2 regions of the Sedimentibacter sp. B4 genome follow, and region 1 is predicted to be linked to the other one. Evidence: riboswitches for the same ligand, from Rfam matches in the RefSeq annotation. Region 1 holds a riboswitch; the other holds the start of a gene.

Region 1 (12,120 bases):
GGAACATAATCCGGCAGCTCATTAGCCAAGTGCCAAAACGTATTAATCATGTCTCCCGGTGTTTGATAAGTGTTGCCGGGATGAAATATGGTCTGTCCGATTAAGATATCCGGCATAAGATCCGGCCCTAGTGCACCAGCTCTGTAATATTCCGGATACTGCCTGAGTATTTCTGCATATTCAGGCAACACTTCAAATTCACCATAAGGTTTTATTTCAACAAATCCATCACTGACATCCTCTAAAATTAAATTTGCAGAGTATACATGTGTTTTAACTTTCCATGCATATGCCGGTGACACGTTCAGTGAATACAGAAGAATAAGAAGCGTTATAACTTTAATAATAGTTTTTTTGCTCATTTTTACCCCCTTGCCTATCTTCAATTTTGTGAATCACTTTAATTTCATTAATATTATTTTATGTTCAATAGCATTAAAAGTATATTCATTAAGTCTAATTGAGACACAAAAACAGACCTAAGTAGTTCTAATTAGGTCTGTTTTATTTATTCTTGAAAATTAACATAGATATTTGCAGCAGGGTATACCTCTATAAGCATTTTGCAAACTTATATTTCAATTCAAGGAATATTTTAACGCTGTCAGTCCAGCATGTCTTTTATTCTTGCGTTGTTTTCATCATCGTCGACGTTTACTATAATAACATCCATGCCAACTTTTAGTATTTCTTCCCACTTTATTTTTCGTGATTTTGATTTTCCCAGCATACCCATGAACTTGCTTGCTTCTTCTATATAAAATGCTGAAATTTTTCCTGCCCTTGTGTCTATTTCCACATCGTCAAATCTGCCTAAAACTTCACCGTTTTTGATATTAACAACATCTTTTTCAATCATGTCCCAGTAATTTGTCATAGAATCACCCCTTCACAGCATATATTACAAGGTATGTCCGATTGTACAAAATATGCCAAAAATTCACTGTTCATTAGAATTTCAGAATAAATAGTCACAAATTAAGAATTAAGAGTGAAGAGTGAAGAGTTAAAAGAAGGAACGCCTACGCGTTCCAACATTAATTCTTAATTATTAATTCTTAACTCTTAATTTTTATTAACTGTTTCACCTGAACCCTTTTTTAAGTTGTGTCAATGCCGATTTTTCAAGACGGGACACCTGGGCCTGAGATATTCCTATTTCTTCGGCTACTTCCATTTGAGTCTTTCCTTTATAAAAACGCATGTCGACTATTTGCCTTTCTCTTTCTGACAAATTGCTTATGCTGTCCTCTAAAGTGATTTTTTCAATCCATCTTTCGTCTATGTTTTTTTCATCCTTGACCTGATCCACAACGTAAAGAGCATCTCCTCCGTCATTGTAAATGGGTTCAAACAACGATACAGGCTCTTGAATGGACTCTAAAGCAAATATGATTTCTTCTTTGTCAACGCCAATTTCATTTGCTATTTCAGCTATTGTAGGTTCCTGAGAATTGACTGCCGTAAGCCTTTCTCTTACCTGCAGTGCCTTGTAGGCTGTATCCTTCATGGACCTTGATACCCTGATTGAATTGTTGTCTCTTAGATACCTTCTAATTTCCCCTATAATCATGGGCACAGCATATGTAGAAAACTTAACGTCAAGAGACAAGTCAAAATTATCAATTGCTTTTATAAGACCAACGCATCCGATTTGAAACAAATCATCAACTGGCTCGTTTTTCGAATTAAATCTTTGAATCACGCTTAGCACTAGCCTTAAATTGCCATTAATAAACTGTTCTCTTAGCTCATTGTCGCCTTCTTGGATTTTCTTTATCATACCTCTCATTTCTGATGTTTTTATTGTAGGCAATTGAGAAGTATTAACGCCACATATAACTACTTTGTTTATCATCGTCGTTTTTCCCCTTATAAAAAATTATCCCCCTTTAAAATTATTACCGTGTATATACTTTTTATACAGCCTTGTTGATTTCCTTTTTTAGTCTACTCAGTATCTTTTTCTCAAGGCGTGATATGTAGGATTGAGAGATTCCAAGCATGTCAGCGACTTCTTTCTGAGTGAAGCTTCTTGAATTGTTAAGACCAAACCTGAGTTTCATTATCATGTATTCCCTTTTGTTCAGTTTTTTAATGGACTCATTGAGAAGCGTCAAATCAACTTCATTTTCCATGTCTTTGAATACAATGTCTTCTTCTGTTCCCAAAATATCAGACAGCAAAAGTTCATTTCCGTCCCAGTCAATGTTCAGTGGTTCATCCAGTGAAATTTCTGTCTTTGCCTTACCAACGCGCCTTAAGTGCATCAATATTTCATTTTCAATGCACTTTGATGCATATGTTGCAAGCTTAATATTTTTTTCAACTTTAAATGTGTTGACAGCTTTTATGAGTCCGATTGTTCCAATTGAAATCAAATCCTCTACATTTATGCCTGTGGATTCAAATTTCTTGGCAAGGTACACCACAAGCCTAAGATTGTGTTCAATGAGAATAGCTTTTGCATCATCCGAATCCTTGAGCCTGTTGATTACTTCTCTTTCTTCATCCTGAGACAAAGGGGCAGGAAGAGTGTCACTTCCGCCAATATAAAATATATCCTTGTCAGAACCAAACTTTTCTATTATAAAGTTAAGTATTTTATTATAAAAATCTTTAACATGATTTAACATACTCATTATTTGTTTCCCTCTCCAATTCTAGCAATTTTTTAAACAGCAGCGCATCGTAGTCATCCTTCTTGCTTATTCTTCCAGGATAAATTCCTATTACTGCATCTGTCTTGACAATATTATTTTTATCATCTGTTATTTCAATATTATCAGGCACCAGGCAAATCATATTTTCGCCTATGCTGCTTATGGTGTTGTATTTAACAATCCTGAGATTAACATCGCTCTTCATGTTTAGCAGATTTTCGTAACTGTTTTTTTCATTCTTGCAGCAGATTAGTATTTCCTCATACAGTTCTTTGCTTAAAAGGTTCTTAATGCATTCCATATTTGCAACTATTACAGGTTTTCCGCTCATTGGTTCTGTAAGTTCGTTTCCAGTATCAATGTACGCCCTCAGTATTTTGCTTTTGTTGTTGACTGTTATTTCCACATTTCTCATGTAATTATGTTTCTCAATTTTGGCTTTTATTTCTTTAAAAAAGAAATGCAACGCTGCATAGCCCATAAAAATTGAGCATACAATTGCATTAACAGTCAACTTGTCATAGTCCAGATAGTACAAAGCGGTTATAATTCCAACCATCAAGAGTGATGTGATGTAAAAGGCTATTATAGCTCTTAAATTTGCTGCAATTCCTCTGGAATCATAAGCAATCATTACCATTAAAACCGAAACGCTGAACTTGACTATGAAATATGTCATAAATTCTCTGCCTATATATGCAGTCAAAATTACGTACACTGCACCAAGGACAGAGGAAATGATCAACCTCCTGTATATGATTGTTTTTTTTAAGAGTTTTCCTGTTATGAAAAGCAATATGAAATCAATCAAAAAATTTTCAGCGAAGATATATTCAACGTAATAAACCATCTCCACCTCGCAAAATGTAATAATATGATTGTCATAAATACACACTGCGTCAGTATTTTTGAGAAATCACATTATTCATTATAAAATACACTTTTAAAATATTTTGTCATAACATGTAATCAAAAATAAAAAAAAACGCGGAATAAATCCGCGAATTTTGTTTCTGCTATTTTAATTTTTCGGCCATTTCTTCCATGGTCTTTTTGTTTTCAAATCCCTGAATAAGGTCTACAGTCTGTGAAGTGTCACCGATTAGTATTCCTCCTGCAAGTATACCTTCCTTGAAATACATCTTCTTGTAATTTATGCCTTCATTTTTTTCAAATGTTTTGTATTCAGCATTAGGATCAGAACCTATGTCACCTATTGAAAATACGCTTGAACCAAAGGCGTTTAGAGTTGTGGAAGGAATTATTGTTTCATATTCGCTTCTTCCGCCTAAGACATTAATTCCTGCTGCTTTTCCCTGCTCAATTGCTTCACTCCATAACGCATAATTTATGCCGTTGTATTCAGCACAGTCCCCGCATGCATATATGTCTTTTGCAGCTGTTTCCATTTTGCTGTTAACAACAATGGCCCTTTTAATTTCAATGCCTGTTCCTTCTGCAATTTTTGTGTTTGCTTTGACTCCAGTAGATACTATTACAACTTCCGCATCCACAGTTTCACCGTTGTCCAGTAGTATTCCCTTAACCTTGTCATCGCCTAAGATTTCCTTTGTTCCTACACCCTTTAAAAATGTAACACCTGAATTTTCAACTATTTCTTCAAGTATTTTTGAAGCATCACCATCAAGCTGACGAGGAAGAATCCTGTCTGCCATTTCAATTACAGTAACCTTAAGTCCTAAATTCTTTAACTCATTGGCTGCTTCAAGTCCTAAAACACCGCCGCCTATAACAGCACCTGTTTTCTTGCCTTTTGAATATTCTTTTATGTCATTGCCATCCTTGGCATATCTTAGTGTGAATACGCCCTTCTTTTCTCTTCCTGCAAAAGGAGGCACAAACACTTCTGCTCCTGATGCAACTACGAGTTTAGTGTATTCAATCTTTTCTCCGCTTTCAAGTGTTACAGTTTTATTTTCTGAATCAATTGATGTAACTACTTTGTCAAGAATGAGATTAACTTTGTTTTCCTCAAGCCACTTGTCATCCTTTATAATCATCGATTCAACTGTTACTGTATCGTTTGACAGCATTTTAGAAAGCTGCGGCCTGTAGTATCCCTTCACATTCTCCTTAGAGATAATTGTAATGTCGCTTATTTTGTTTCTTTTCCTTATTTCAACACAAGCTGCCATTCCAGCACCGCTTGCACCTATGATTACTATTTTTTCATTGATGTCAGCATAATTTTCTTCAGCACCTTCGTCATCAACCTTTACAAAATATTCCGGTCCCACTCCGCATACAGGACATGCTTCAGGCGGATTTGTTCCTTCTATAATTTCACCGCATACTGTGCATTTCCATCTGAAAGTTTTTTGTTCATCACCGGCAACTGCTGCTTCATTTACCTTTGTTGATTTAATAGATTGTTCTTCTTCAATTTTTTCAAAATTTTCAGGTCCAACGCCGCACACAGGACACTTTGCAGGAGGCTCTTCACCTTCAACAACTGCTCCGCATACAATACATTTCCACTTTGCTTGAGTTTCTTTTTTTGCACTAGGATCAACAGCATATGCAAATTCCACACCGAAATTGTATGCTTCTTTTATTTGTTCCTCAGAAGGTTTAAATCGTATTCTCAGGCCTTCACCGAATGGCTTCAGTCTTATTTGCTTGATTCTTTGCATGATGTTTGGAACGGCTTCTCCGCTCCAGCCATATGAACCAAAAGCAGAAGCATGTTTTCCTTTGTAAATAGGAGCATACATTTTTATTAGAATACTCCATATGGGCTCCAATGCTTCGCCCACCATTGTAGGTGAACCAAACAGCACACCGTCTGCCCAGTATATTCTATCAAGCACTTTCTTTTCATCTTCATAAACCATATCATATAGTTCAGTCTTGATACCTGACTCTGAAATACCTTTTGCAATTTCTTCAGCCATTGATTTTGTGTAGCCGTATGCAGAAACATATGGAATCACAATTAGTCTTCCTTCAAATGGCTTCTTTTCTGTTGAATATTGTTTGGAAAGATTTATAATTTTCCATGGATCTTCATCAAGAACGGGACCGTGTCCTGTGCAGACCATGTCTATGTCAAGATTTTCAATTCTTTCAATTGCCTGAAGATAAAAAGATTTAAAAGGAGCAAGAATATTATCAAAATAATATTTGAATGCACCCATATAATCATCTTTGTTAACAACGGTGCTCTGCAGAACCGTGTCCAGAGAATAATGAGCTCCAAAAGCGTCACAAGTGAACAATGTCTTGTCTTCCTTCAAATAAGAAAACATTGAATCAGGCCAGTGCAGGAACTTTGCATCAATGAATTTAAATGTCTTGTCACCCAGTGATAATTCATCTCCATCCTTAACTGCAATGGATTTAAACTGAGTATTGCATATGTGATTCATGAATTCAATTGCTTGTTTTGAACCAACAACCTGAATGCCAGGGTTCATTTTAACAAGATTTTCAATTGAGCCCGAGTGGTCAGGTTCTGTATGATTTACTATTATGTAGTCCACATCTTGTGCTGATATATTTAATTCCTTTAACCTTTCCAGATAATCATCAAAACATTTCAATTTAACTGTTTCAATCAGCGCGATTTTTTCACTGCCTTTCACAACATATGAATTGTATGATGTGCCGAACTCAGTGCGCATAATTATGTCAAACACCTCAAGTTCAGGATCAAGGCTCCCCACCCAATAAATATTATCTTTTAATTTTAATGATTTCATTTTTCCTCCTCTTAACATTAAAGTTTTGCCAATTTTAATTATACCCCTCATTTTTAAATTCAAACTCATATTTTGACGAATACTGATTAATTCTTGTTATTATTTTAACCTCTTTTTATCTAAATGTAAACATTTTCCATAACCATCTAGCAAAATACAAGGCATAAAAATAAGCGGAGATTTTATGCTCCGCTTATGGCTATAACTGATTTTCTTTTTCTTCCAGCAATGAACCTCTTACAACTAATCTATCTGTATATGTACCGATGGGAGTGCATGTAATCATTGTTATAATAGAATCTGATGTTTTATCTAATACCCATGTGTCCTCCGGCTTCACTACAAATGATTCATAAATTACATAAGTATAAATGTTTTCATCTTTTTTTATAACAACTCTGTCGCCTGCTTCCAATTTATCAAGCTTTCTAAAAAAATGCCCATATACGTAATTTCTGTGTCCCAGCAATACACTATTGCCATCTTCGCCTGGCTGTACTGTTCCGGGATAATGTCCAACTGCATATTTTAAAGCACTGTCATCAGTACCTTCCAGTATTGCAGCACTTACATTGATTTTGGGTATTTCAATTATGCCACTGATTTCTTTATTTTCAAATAGTTTTACAAGATCAGGCTTTGAGTTTTCAACACCTTCGGGTTCTGTAATATTGTTTTCTTCAGAGTTATCATATTCTTTTGCTTCTTCGGTTTCAGGCACCTGCAAGTTAGCCCCAAGAATATCGTCCTCTGTTTCAACAAGTACATCATCTATTGATTCTTCAATTTCATTTGTACCCTGATTTTTAAGCGTACTAATATATTCATCATATTCATTCATTAATTTGTTTTGATAATATATGGTATTCACTTTTTGATACAGTGCAATTCCTATTATTATTAAGCCTGCTGTTATCAAAATTCGTGATAAATATTTTCTCATAAAAATCATCCTTTTTAAATAGGAGGAACTTTAACGTTCCTCCTTATTGCAATTGTTAACCTTGAACTTTATTTTTCTTATTTATGATTATACCAGCTATTATCATAAATAACCCAATAGCAGCTAAAATCCACGTGTTAAATACCGTTCCGGTATCAGGAAGTGTTCCTTTAGGAACAGCACTTTCCTCTATTGTTTCATCTTCAACAGGAACATCTGGGCTAGACGGCTCATCCGGCGCCTGTAATATTTCTCCTCTCGGAACATCCGGATCTTCTATTGGAATTAACTCCTCTTCTTCATCTTCGCCGTCATCTTCATCTTCTTCCTCTTCATCTTCATCATCCTCTTCGTCGTCAGGATCATTAACTCTTGTTACTGTTACAGATACATTAGCTAAAGCTGTTACTTCATTGTCATCATCATCAACAGCTTTTGCTACAACTGTATTTGGGTACGTTCCTATATCTGTATAAATCTTTGTGCCTGTCATGGCAATAGTTGATTCACCAGGTTCGAGATTTACATCATCAGGTAATTTTATTTTGCCTATTACATTATCTTCAACGCTTGTAACAGTTACCGGTACTGTTCCGATGTTTTTAACTATATATGTGTATGTGAACTGTCCGCCAGGCACTGCCATACTTGTTGGATTAGCTGTCTTTGTCACTGATATAATCGGTTTTGTGTCTGTTACGGTTACTGTAGCACTAGCTGTGTTGGTGACTTCCTCTTCACCATTGACAGCTTTGACAGTTACAATGTTTGTATAAACTCCATCATCTGTGTAAGTGTGCTTGCCTGTCATTGCTGCTGTTGATTCTCCAGGTGCAAGTTCAACATCTGATGGCAATGTTATCAATCCAATTACATCATCACTTACACTTTTTACTGTCACAGGTATATTACCATTATTTTTAACAACATACGTATATGTGAACTCTCCACCAGGCTCTGCCATAACAATAGGATCTGCTGTCTTTGTTACTATAATACTTGCATCTGAATTTGTTACTGTTACAAAAGCAACTGCTGTGGCTGAGGCTTCATTATCGTCATCATCTTCAGCTTTAGCTGTTACTGTATTAGAATAAGTACCTGGTTCAGTGTATGTTTTAACTCCTGTCATAGCTGTTGTTGATTCACCTGGAGCAAGTTCTACGTCTGCCGGCAATATTATGGTGCCTATTACATTATCTTCTACGCTTGTTACTGTCACCGGCACAATACCATTATTTTTAACCACATAAGTATATGTGAACACTCCGCCTGATTTAGGCAGACTCGTTGGGTTTGCCACCTTTGTCACTGTGATACTTGGTAATGTATCTGTTACAGTTACATTAGCAGAATCTGTATCAGTAATTGTATTATTTTTATTATCCTTTGCTGTTGCAATTACTGTATTTGTATACACTCCATCGTCTGTGTACGTATATTTGGCTGTCATTGCTGTTGTGGATTCTCCTGGAGCAAGTTCTACATCTGCAGGAAGTTCAATGGTACCTATTATGTCATCCACAACACTTGTCAATGTTACCGGAACTGTTCCAATATTCTTAACAACATATGTGTAAGTAAACTCTCCACCCGGCTCTGCCATTGTCAACGGACTAGCTGATTTAGTTACTTCAATTTTTCCATATACAGTCTCTGCTCCATCTTTAATCTGAAGTTGATTGTCTTGCGACTTGCTTCCTTTCCATTCGGAGCTGTATGGACCAAGCTTGTTGTGATAAGGTGACCCATGAATTTCGCTTGCACCCATGCCAAGGCCCCAGCCTTCTGGCCCTTCAACACCCATAGCTATATGAGAAGCATATATAATCATTACTTCATCAGCATCGCCTTCCCAACTGACTTTAAAGCCAAGAGTGCTGTCTTTATTTGAATTTCCGTCCAGCTGGTTATTCATGGTTATTGAAGCATCCGTGATTGGTTTATTGGAAAAAATATAGATTCTTCGTTCTCCGTTAGTATCCTCGTATGCATCTTCCTTTTCTGTAGCATAATTGTTTGTTGGTATAGGAATATATGTTACATTATCGTTCAGTCTTTCTATGTCTTCTTCATCAATGTCATACCATATCCATCCTTCATCCCATATCTGACCGGATGTTGACTCTGCCTGATCATAACCTACTATAAAGTCATAGGCATACTTTCCGCCTTTTGTAAACTGGTATTCGAAATCAACATAGTGTATTCCACTGCCTGTGGTAATATCATTCAATATAAGACGTTGTGGGACAGATCTGCCTTCTGCATATGTAGAATTGTTTCGGTTAAGATCTCCGTTTATCCATTTTTGATTGCCAGATTCATCTGCAAACTGTTTCCAATTTGAAGTCGTTGCCTGTGCTGTCAATGGTATTCCCAGCGTTATAAGCATTACAGATAATACTATCGCTAATATTCTTTTGTGGGTATTGATTTTTCTCATAATTTATTCTCCTTTCTAAATTTGAAAATCCCAATAAAATTGTTGCTTTGTTCTTTTAAACAAAAGCTAAAGATATATTTTCTTCTAACGTTATTTCTAAAATAAAAAAGCTGCAAAATAATTTTATATTAATTTGCAGCTGAACTATCATAGTAGTTTCATACATTAGACTTCATAGCTTTGCGTCACTATTTTTCAATAGTTTTGCCAATATTAAATTGTATTTAATTTATACCACAAAAAAGCAACTATAAACATTTTAAAAAATATTTCCCTTATTAATATGTTTTGTAAATAAATATGTTAATTTATAGAATATATTCTTTATTCTACATAATTTCAACTTGACTACAATATCTGAAAATTCAACAAAAAAACAACCACCATTAGTGGTTGTTTTTATTGTTATGCTTACGGCCAAACTTTATTAGCCTTTAATCCTGTCCAAAGCTCGTCACCGTCTTCTTCATATATATAATTGTGACTGTTGGTTGCTTCCATTACAGCTTCGAAGTACCATTTATCACTTGTACTATCCGGCCAGAACATTGCATCTGGATGTATATTTTCTTCCGGAACTGCTCTTTCCAATACATTGTTAATCAATGTCATTGCTTCAGCTCTTGTTATATCTTGTTCAGGTTTAAATGTTAAATCTGGATAACCTTTAATCCATCCCTTGATTTCAGAAGATGTTATATACTTTTCAGCCCAATGACCAAATATGTCTGTGAAATTACTTGTACTGCCTAGCTCTAGTTTATCGAACTTAGCCGCAATAGTTGCAAATTCTGCTCTGCTAATAGGATCTGACGGCTTAAATGTTCCATCAGGATAGCCTTTGATTATACCAGCATTGTATAATGTTGATATTGCACGATTTGACCATCCATGATTTTCTAAATCCGTAAATGGATTCGAATCGCTTAACAAATTGTTTCTGCTTTCATCTGTCAGCAGTCTGTAGAAAATCATTGCCACTTCTTCCCTGGTTATATTGTTAAGAGGTCTAACATCTCCCTCTGGATAACCAATTATGTACGCAAAGTGATCTAATTTTTCAAGGTCTGCCAACGGTACTTCTGGATCAGGAATATCTTCATCGTCGTCATCATCATCATCGTCCCTGTTTCTGTCATAGAACAAATCAAATGTAGTTGTTATTACATACTCAATTGCTGTTCCAGTAATTGCTGAACCTGAAGTGGTATCTATAACAACTGGTATTTCAATTGTATCAACTGTTTGATTGTAGTTTACATATGTATAACCAGAATCATAATGCAGCTGTACATAATTTGTTATGTTGCTTACAGTACCTTCACCTTCGGCTTCATATCTCTTGTTATAATTGTTTGTGTTGTAACCGGTTTCATACATCCAGTTAATCTTATAGAAATCAGATTCTATAACTTCATATTCTGAATAGTAAAAATCAATTACATTTCCGCTTGTTCCTAAAGTTATTGATTTTTCAGTTTGACCAACTTTGTTGTAATTTGCTATATCCTTTGCTACTTCAGTAACAAGAGTTCCATAAATACCAGACTTTGTTACAGTTGGTGCTACTGGCAAACCAGTACCCAATTCCAAATAGTTTATTGTATATTCGACTTTATCTATTGTGTTAATAACAGTAAAGCCATCTTCAACACTACCAGTTATACCAGGGGTATAGCCTTCAATATCAGATTCTGATAATCTGTATTCTGAGTAATCAACCTTGTTCCTAATCCAATAGTATTCAGGATTATATTCATATTTTGGTAACTTGAACGAATCCTGCCATTCATTTTCATCATTTAATATCAATGTGTGATTTGTTGGTTCACCATTGGCGTCAATCAAAGTTACTGTTACTTCATCTCCTTTAGGACCTTCCCATACCTTCGTTACCGGAACATTAATAGCTTCAACATTGTAAACTCTAAAGCCATCGCTCATTCCCCAATTTTCTACTTCTGTAATGTAATTATCCAGAGTAACCTCTTCAATTGTATAATTTGAATAATCTATTACATTATTGTTTCCATCATATTTCGGTAATACAAATCTTCCTGACCATTTATTATAATCATCTGGTTCTATCGTTATTGAAGCTGCCACATCACCATTTTCATCAATCAAATGTAATTCAATGCTTTCTGGCCTTTGAACAGATTGTACTCTAAACATTGGCTGTTCATATTGTGGCTCTTCTAAACCGTCAATCCAAATCTTAGCTACTGGTATCTCCACTGTTTCTGTTGTATAGTACAATCTCAAAACTGCTGATCCACCTGCAACAATTACTGCACTATTGACATCATCTGACGTGTAAATCCATCCAATGAATGTACCCTGGTA
Region 2 (6,785 bases), on a different contig from region 1:
GCAGGACATGGTGGTTTCACATATGCTCCCGTACAACAATCACAAGCAGTACAGGCAACAGCCGCACCAGCAGCATCTGTACCGGCTCCAAAATCGCCGGAACCAAAGCCGGCACCAGCTCCCAAGACACCTGAATCACCTGTTTCAGGAGAGCTTTTGACAGCTCCTATGCCTGGTACAATTCTTGATATAAAGGTTACAGAAGGTCAGGCTGTAAAGGCAGGAGAACTTATTCTGATACTTGAAGCAATGAAAATGGAAAATGAAATTGTGTCTCCAAAGGATGGAGTTGTTAATAAAATCCATACTTCCAAGTCTTCAACAGTGAGCACGGGAGAGCCTTTAGTAACAATTGGATAAATAATTAAATTTTCTTAACTCTTCTTCCATAAAGAAGAGTTTTTTTTTGTTGAATATTGTGTTAAAATGTAGAAACGTATATAATGGTAACTTACTGGGAGAAGAAACAAACTTCCGATTTAAACTAATCACAAGGGGATCAAAGATGATAAGCAACGAAGATATAGTAAGGCTGCAGCTCGTTAATGGTTTAGGCAGAAAGACTATAAGCAAAATCCTGAAATTCATGGAAGCAAAGAAAGTTAATTTGACAAACTTTTCTGAAGTTGAAAAATTCATAAAAGACATGGGAATAAAAAAAATCAATATTGATTTGGAAAAAGTGGAAAGTGATGCTTCTGCTATATTTGAATGCTGCAAAAAAGCAAATATAAAAATCATTAGCATTTATGACAAGGAATATCCCAGAAAACTTCAACTGATTGAAGATAAACCATTAATTCTTTATGTGGACGGAAATGTTGAATTGCTCAATCATGACTACAATATAGCAATAGTAGGAACAAGGACTCCTTCTCAGGAAGGGTATGAAATAAGCTCCATATTTGCTGAAAAACTTGCAGAAGAAAAATGCTGCGTTGTAAGCGGATTTGCTTCAGGATGTGATGAAGCGGCACACAACGGCTGCCTTGCAGCAAAGGGCAGGACTATAGCCGTTATTCCTGCAGGTCATTTATATATTTTGAAAAACAACAAATCCATGTACAACATGATATTGATGAATGGCGGAACCATTGTGTCAGAACTTCCTCCAAATGCAAAAGCAGAAAAAAATGCATTCATAGACAGAAACAGAGTCATTGCTGCATTGTCTGAAGGAATCATAGTAATAGAGGGAGGACTTAAGGGAGGAACATCCCATACAGTGAAGTTCGCAAATGCATTCAACAAGCCTGTAGCATATACCACAAGCGTGTGCTCATGCATAGGACAAACCTCAATTTTTAACAATAACATCGAAGTAATAGACAGTTTTGAAAAACTTGTAAAATTCAAAAATAAATCTTGTAAAATAATGCTTGACAAAGCATGCTCACAGTAGTATAATCAATTTTGTTGTTGAGCAAACAACTGGTTGCGCGGATGTGGCGGAACTGGCAGACGCACTAGACTTAGGATCTAGCGCCTCACGGCGTGGGGGTTCGAACCCTCTCATCCGCACCAATTATGCGGTTCACCGCAATAAAGAAACCTCGTTTGAAACGAGTTTTTTTTATTGCCTGAAATAATGATTTATTAAGGAGAAACTATTAAAACTAAGAATTTTTCATTCTCAAAAATACAGAAATTAAGAAATACATATATTGATTGAAAATTGTAAGAACTGATATGTCAAAATTGGAAATATTTTGTTGACAATTATTATCCCAAGTGATATGATGAGCTTAATTAAATAGGCAAAATTTTCTAAAGAAAATGGCGCAAAGCTATAGGGTCTAACCCATGAAAATGGTATGACAGCCAGTTGCTGTACTCAGGTACATTTACTTAGTCTATTGCTTCGCATCATTGCGAATTTTTTTTATTTGCGGGGGACAAGCATATGAAAAAGTTAAAAAATATGAAATGCACAAAAAGAACCTTATTTATCCTGTTAATAATGCTGTTGTTGACTTCTTCAGCTTTTTGCTTCGGTGCAGACGGCATTTATAAAAGCACAAAATCAGAAATAGATGCTTCAGCTGCTCAAGAAGGTTATATTAAAGTTAAATATTTAAATCCTACGAATAAAAAGCTGAAGGTAATAATAGAAAAGGGCAAAGGAAAGTACACATACGACTTAAACGGAGAAGGAAACTACGACACCTATCCTCTTCAAATGGGAGATGGTACATACAGTGTGAAGGTTTTTGAAAATATAAGCGGAACGAAGTATGCTGCAAAACAGACCGTTTCAATTGAAGTAAAACTCAAGGACAAGAATTTGCCATTTCTTATGCCAAACCAGCTTGTGAACTTCACAAGAGAATCAGCAGCTGCAAAGAAGGCTGCTGAGCTTACAAAGGACTCAACAACAGATTTTGAAAAGCTGGATGCAATTTATGATTATGTTATTTCAAACATAGCATATGACAATGAAAAGGCTAAGACAGTTAAAAGCGGATATCTTCCAAATGTAGATGATATACTAACAAGCAACAAGGGAATATGCTTTGATTATGCTTCACTTATGGCGTCGATGCTTCGCTCTGAAGGAATACCGGCAAAACTGGTTACAGGATATTCTTCAAACTTAAGCGCATTCCATGCATGGAATGAAGTTTACACTGAAGAAACCGGATGGATAGTATTGAATGAAATGTATTTTGACGGTGAACAATGGAAGCTCATGGACAGCACAATAGCTTCATCAGCAAAACAATCCAACAGCCCGAGAGTGATGGAATATACAAATAAACTCATAGACAGCAAGTATTATACAAAACAATTTGAATATTAAAAAACCCCATTTAGGGTCAGAATAATGACAAACTTTTTTTCTCCAAATTGTAAGGGCGGATATTGTGTCCGCCCTTATTATTAAAAAAGAAATTTTAAATTAATAAAACCCCGAAAGGGGTTTTATTTTACCTTTAATTATTGCTTGTTGAGAAGCTTCAGCATAAGGTCAGGGTCTATGGAATGAAGCACAGCATTTTCCTTTGAGATTATTCCATTTTTGTATAACTCATAAATGCTTGTGTCCATGGATTTCATTCCCTTTCCTTCCGAGGAATAAATGACGCTGTTAAGCTGGTGGACCTTTGATTCTCTTATGAGGTTTGATACTGCATTTGTTGCAAGCATAACTTCAAAGGCAGCAGCTCTTCCACGTACAGGAGACGGAATCAAGTGCTGTGATATAACTGCCTGAAGCTGCATTGAAAGCTGAATTCTCACTTGCTGCTGCTGATTTGAAGGAAATACATCTATTATTCTGTCAATGGTGTTTGCAGCTCCCGTAGTGTGAAGTGTGGATAGAACCAGGTGCCCTGTTTCGGCAGCTGTCAGGGCTATTTCTATGGTTTCTAAATCTCTCATTTCTCCAATGAGCATTACATCCGGAGCCTGCCTCAACGAAGAGCGAAGTGAAGAAATATAGCTTTTGGAATCTGTTGATATTTCTCTCTGGCTCACAATTGATCTTTTGTGTTTGTGAATATATTCTATAGGATCTTCAAATGTCATGATGTGGCAGTTGCGTTCAGTGTTTATTTTGTCTATGAGGCAAGCAAGAGTTGTAGATTTTCCGCTTCCAGCAGGGCCTGTTATTAAAATAAGACCTTTTGTCTTGGAGTGAAGATTCATAACAACATCAGGAATTCCAAGCTTGACAGGATCCGGCAGCTCAAACAGCACAACCCTTATGACTGCAGCAAATGAATTTCTTTGCTTGTACGCACTAACTCTGAAGCGTCCAAGCTTCGGAAGAGAAAAAGAAAAGTCTACATCTCCTTCTGTTGACAGCTCATCAAGACTTTCCTGATTAGCAACCTTAAATATGTCATATATTATTCCATAAGTGTCATCGGCCGAAAGCTGAATGTCGTCATAAGACACAATGTCACCCATTATTTTAAAAGACAATGGCCTTCCGGCAATGATGAAAATATCGGATGCTTTTTTTTCTATAGCTAATTGAAATATATCAATGGTTTTCATTTAATTTCGATTCCTTCCCATAAATCATAATTTTCTTCTTCATAAACAGGCAGCTCTATGTTTGCAAGATTCCATGATGTGATTTTGTAATAAGGATCATTGTTTTTTTTGTCATAAAAAACTTCTAGACCAACGCTTATCTTTTGGTTCATTTCTCCTGAAGATTCATAATAAACAGTGAATTTTCCTTCTTCATAAACATAATCAACATCTTCAAATTCAGAAAGTTTTTTTGAAAGTGCGTCAAAGTATAGTTTGTCTTTGTCTGCTGCAGAATCTGCACTTATGTTTTCTTTTGCTTCCATCATTGCACTGTAAATATCTGAAAGAATTCTTTCTGCTTTGCTGCTTGTTTTATAATAATCTGATGATATTTTCTCGGTTTTAACTGCAAGTTTTAAATCAGAATGAGCAGTTGTAAATGAAAGGGTGGCAAAAATTGTGAGGCTTAAAACTACAAATATGGTGATGATTAAAGTTCCGCCCATTCCGACGGAAACATTGGATAATCTTTTGCTGTGGGTTTCCATCACTGCCTCCCTGATTCATGGGTTTGAAAAAACTTGCCGGTTTCAATAGAATAAACGGGACTTGTCAATTTGCCCTTGTCTACAAAGGGGTAGGGCTTTGATTTCTCTGCGGTTATTTTTATATCCATAAATTCACCATATTCCTTTTCATCAAGTGAGATAACAGTATTCAATATGTATTCCTGTTCTTCTTCGCTACAAGGATTCCAAGCCTTGTCGTAATAATTGGTGTAAATATCTGAACTTCCATCTTTAGCTTTTTTTTCATAGTTTTTTGCCAGGAATAAGACTGCCTGGTCTAAAGTATCGGCAGATCTAATCATTTCAGCATCCGACTGAACAAGCCATGAAGCAGCAACCTTGTCGTTAGTTTTTTCCTGCGTGTATTTTGCATAGGCAAAACAGTTAAGCATTATGACTCCAGCTATGGCAAAAATCAAGACTGACAAAATGATTTCCACAAGAGAAACTTCGAGATTGATGGACAATTTATTTTTCAATTGATCACCACCTAATTGTTTGAGTATAAGTTCAAAACCAGTTCTGAACTGTCAGCGCTGCTGCTTACAGCGAACTTATACAGATTATCCTTTATTTTAGTAATTTCAAGACTGTCACAATCAACAATCTTCATGCCTTCTTCGGGCAGAAATGTAGCGTTTTCGTCTGCGAACATCTCATAAATTGCATTGTCATAAAAATAAATCCATGTTTCATAATTTTCATCATCATAAGTTTCGTTTATTACAACAGCGTTATTGTTTTCATAATTTCTTATTTCAACAGTTCCTTGTTTGTCTGACTGACGAATTTTATTAGCTATGTAAGAAAGTGAAACCCGTATTTCATAATTGCTGTCTCTGTCCTCGTTGATGTTTGCATATATGTTTTTGCCTAAAACAATAATCATCACTGATAATATTACAATGATGAGAAAAAGTAGCATAATAAATACAAATTGAAAAGAAAACTGTTTTGAAAAGTTTTTTGAGTTCATAACAATCCTTTCACGATGATTATTTGTTGAAAACTTCAATTTCAGGCATGATGTTTGAAGCAAATACATTGTAACTTATTACGTATTTGTCGTGGTTCACAACCAACCCGTAATTTTCCTCCAGATATTCAATGTCGGGAGGATAGAAGCCTTCAATGGCGTAGCATTGTACTGCGCTTCTTGCAATGGCATCGGTGAGTATTTCATACATTTCATTATCACTGCCTTTTTGAGCGTTGTCTACAGACATGTATAAGAAAGCTGCAAAAATGAATACAATGGCAACAGATAATATTTTAAGCTTTAATTTTCTCACAGTATCATTCCTTTCTGCTATCCTATTGATGACATTATGTTCATCAAAGGGAGCATTACAGATATGAGGATAAAACCTATAACAACGCACAAAATTCCAACAAGCACCGGTTCAATCAGTGCAACTGAATTGCTTATTGCCTGATCTGCCTCGTTTTCATAAATATTTGTCAGCTTTTTCATCACAATGTCCATTTCGCCGGTGCGCTGACCCATGTTGAGCATCTGTATGTGCATGCTTGAAAACATAGAAAGCCCTGACAATGAATCAAGAAAATTTTCTCCCGAATTCATGGAAGTTTTGCATTCTTCAATTTTGTTTTTAAGTTCAGGCTCTTCGGTTACATCAAGGAGAATATCCATTGATGAATCTATATTCATACCGCTTGATAGAAGAAGAGACATGCTGGAAGCAAATCTGTACGCAGTGACTTTCTTCATTATTGACTTTGTAGGACCAAAAGAACTTAAAAATTTATTGAAGGACTTTTTGCCCCCTTTTGTCTTTGTAAGAACAAATATTGCTGCAATGAGCATAAGCACTGCAATTGTCGCAGCCATTGTGAATTTGCCTGCCATTATACCTGTAGAAAATGATATTAAAGCTGATGACTCTCCTGGCAGCTCTCCTCCAAGCTCCTTAATCATTCCTTCAAAAATAGGGAAGATCTTAGTTACAAGCAATATTATCACAAAAGACATCATAACAAAAAGCATGGACGGATAAAATACAGAGTTCCTGATTTTGGCCTTTATGAAATCTTCTCTGTCATAATATTCAGACAATGAAGTCATTACATCTTCTAGCCTGCCAGTTACACTTCCTATTTGACTCATGCTTATTATATATGTAGGAAAGTATTCTGAGTTTTCCATTGCTTTGTATAATGGTACCTTGTTTGAAAGTTCATCCAGAACAACACCAAGCGCATTTTTAACGT

Evidence for each region. Region 1 has a riboswitch for cyclic di-GMP ahead of BN358_RS00465 (LPXTG cell wall anchor domain-containing protein). Riboswitches for the same ligand answer to the same signal wherever they lie in the genome.
Region 2: it holds a riboswitch for cyclic di-GMP, as region 1 does, so the genes downstream of both, BN358_RS16665 (transglutaminase family protein) here and BN358_RS00465 (LPXTG cell wall anchor domain-containing protein) in region 1, are expected to answer to the same signal.

The regions. Positions count from the first base shown of each region.
Region 1 covers NZ_CANG01000004.1:14,066-26,185, forward strand. The annotation lists gene BN358_RS22115 (LCCL domain-containing protein) at 1-362, opposite strand, end outside; gene BN358_RS00435 (YlmC/YmxH family sporulation protein) at 605-877, opposite strand; gene sigG (RNA polymerase sporulation sigma factor SigG) at 1,085-1,858, opposite strand; gene sigE (RNA polymerase sporulation sigma factor SigE) at 1,920-2,642, opposite strand; gene BN358_RS00450 (sigma-E processing peptidase SpoIIGA) at 2,620-3,513, opposite strand; gene BN358_RS00455 (FAD-dependent oxidoreductase) at 3,680-6,385, opposite strand; gene BN358_RS22120 (class D sortase) at 6,585-7,328, opposite strand; gene BN358_RS00465 (LPXTG cell wall anchor domain-containing protein) at 7,384-9,774, opposite strand; cyclic di-GMP riboswitch class I at 9,906-9,993, opposite strand; partial or broken gene BN358_RS00470 (S-layer homology domain-containing protein) at 10,186-12,120, opposite strand, start outside.
Region 2 covers NZ_CANG01000935.1:1-6,785, forward strand. The annotation lists partial or broken gene BN358_RS16650 (biotin/lipoyl-containing protein) at 1-360, shown strand; gene BN358_RS16655 (DNA-processing protein DprA) at 506-1,402, shown strand; tRNA gene BN358_RS16660 (tRNA-Leu) at 1,440-1,524, shown strand; cyclic di-GMP riboswitch class I at 1,747-1,833, shown strand; gene BN358_RS16665 (transglutaminase family protein) at 1,904-2,800, shown strand; gene BN358_RS16670 (type IV pilus twitching motility protein PilT) at 2,938-4,002, opposite strand; gene BN358_RS16675 (hypothetical protein) at 3,999-4,532, opposite strand; gene BN358_RS16680 (hypothetical protein) at 4,532-5,032, opposite strand; gene BN358_RS16685 (DUF4860 domain-containing protein) at 5,044-5,529, opposite strand; gene BN358_RS16690 (hypothetical protein) at 5,549-5,845, opposite strand; gene BN358_RS16695 (type II secretion system F family protein) at 5,863-6,785, opposite strand, start outside.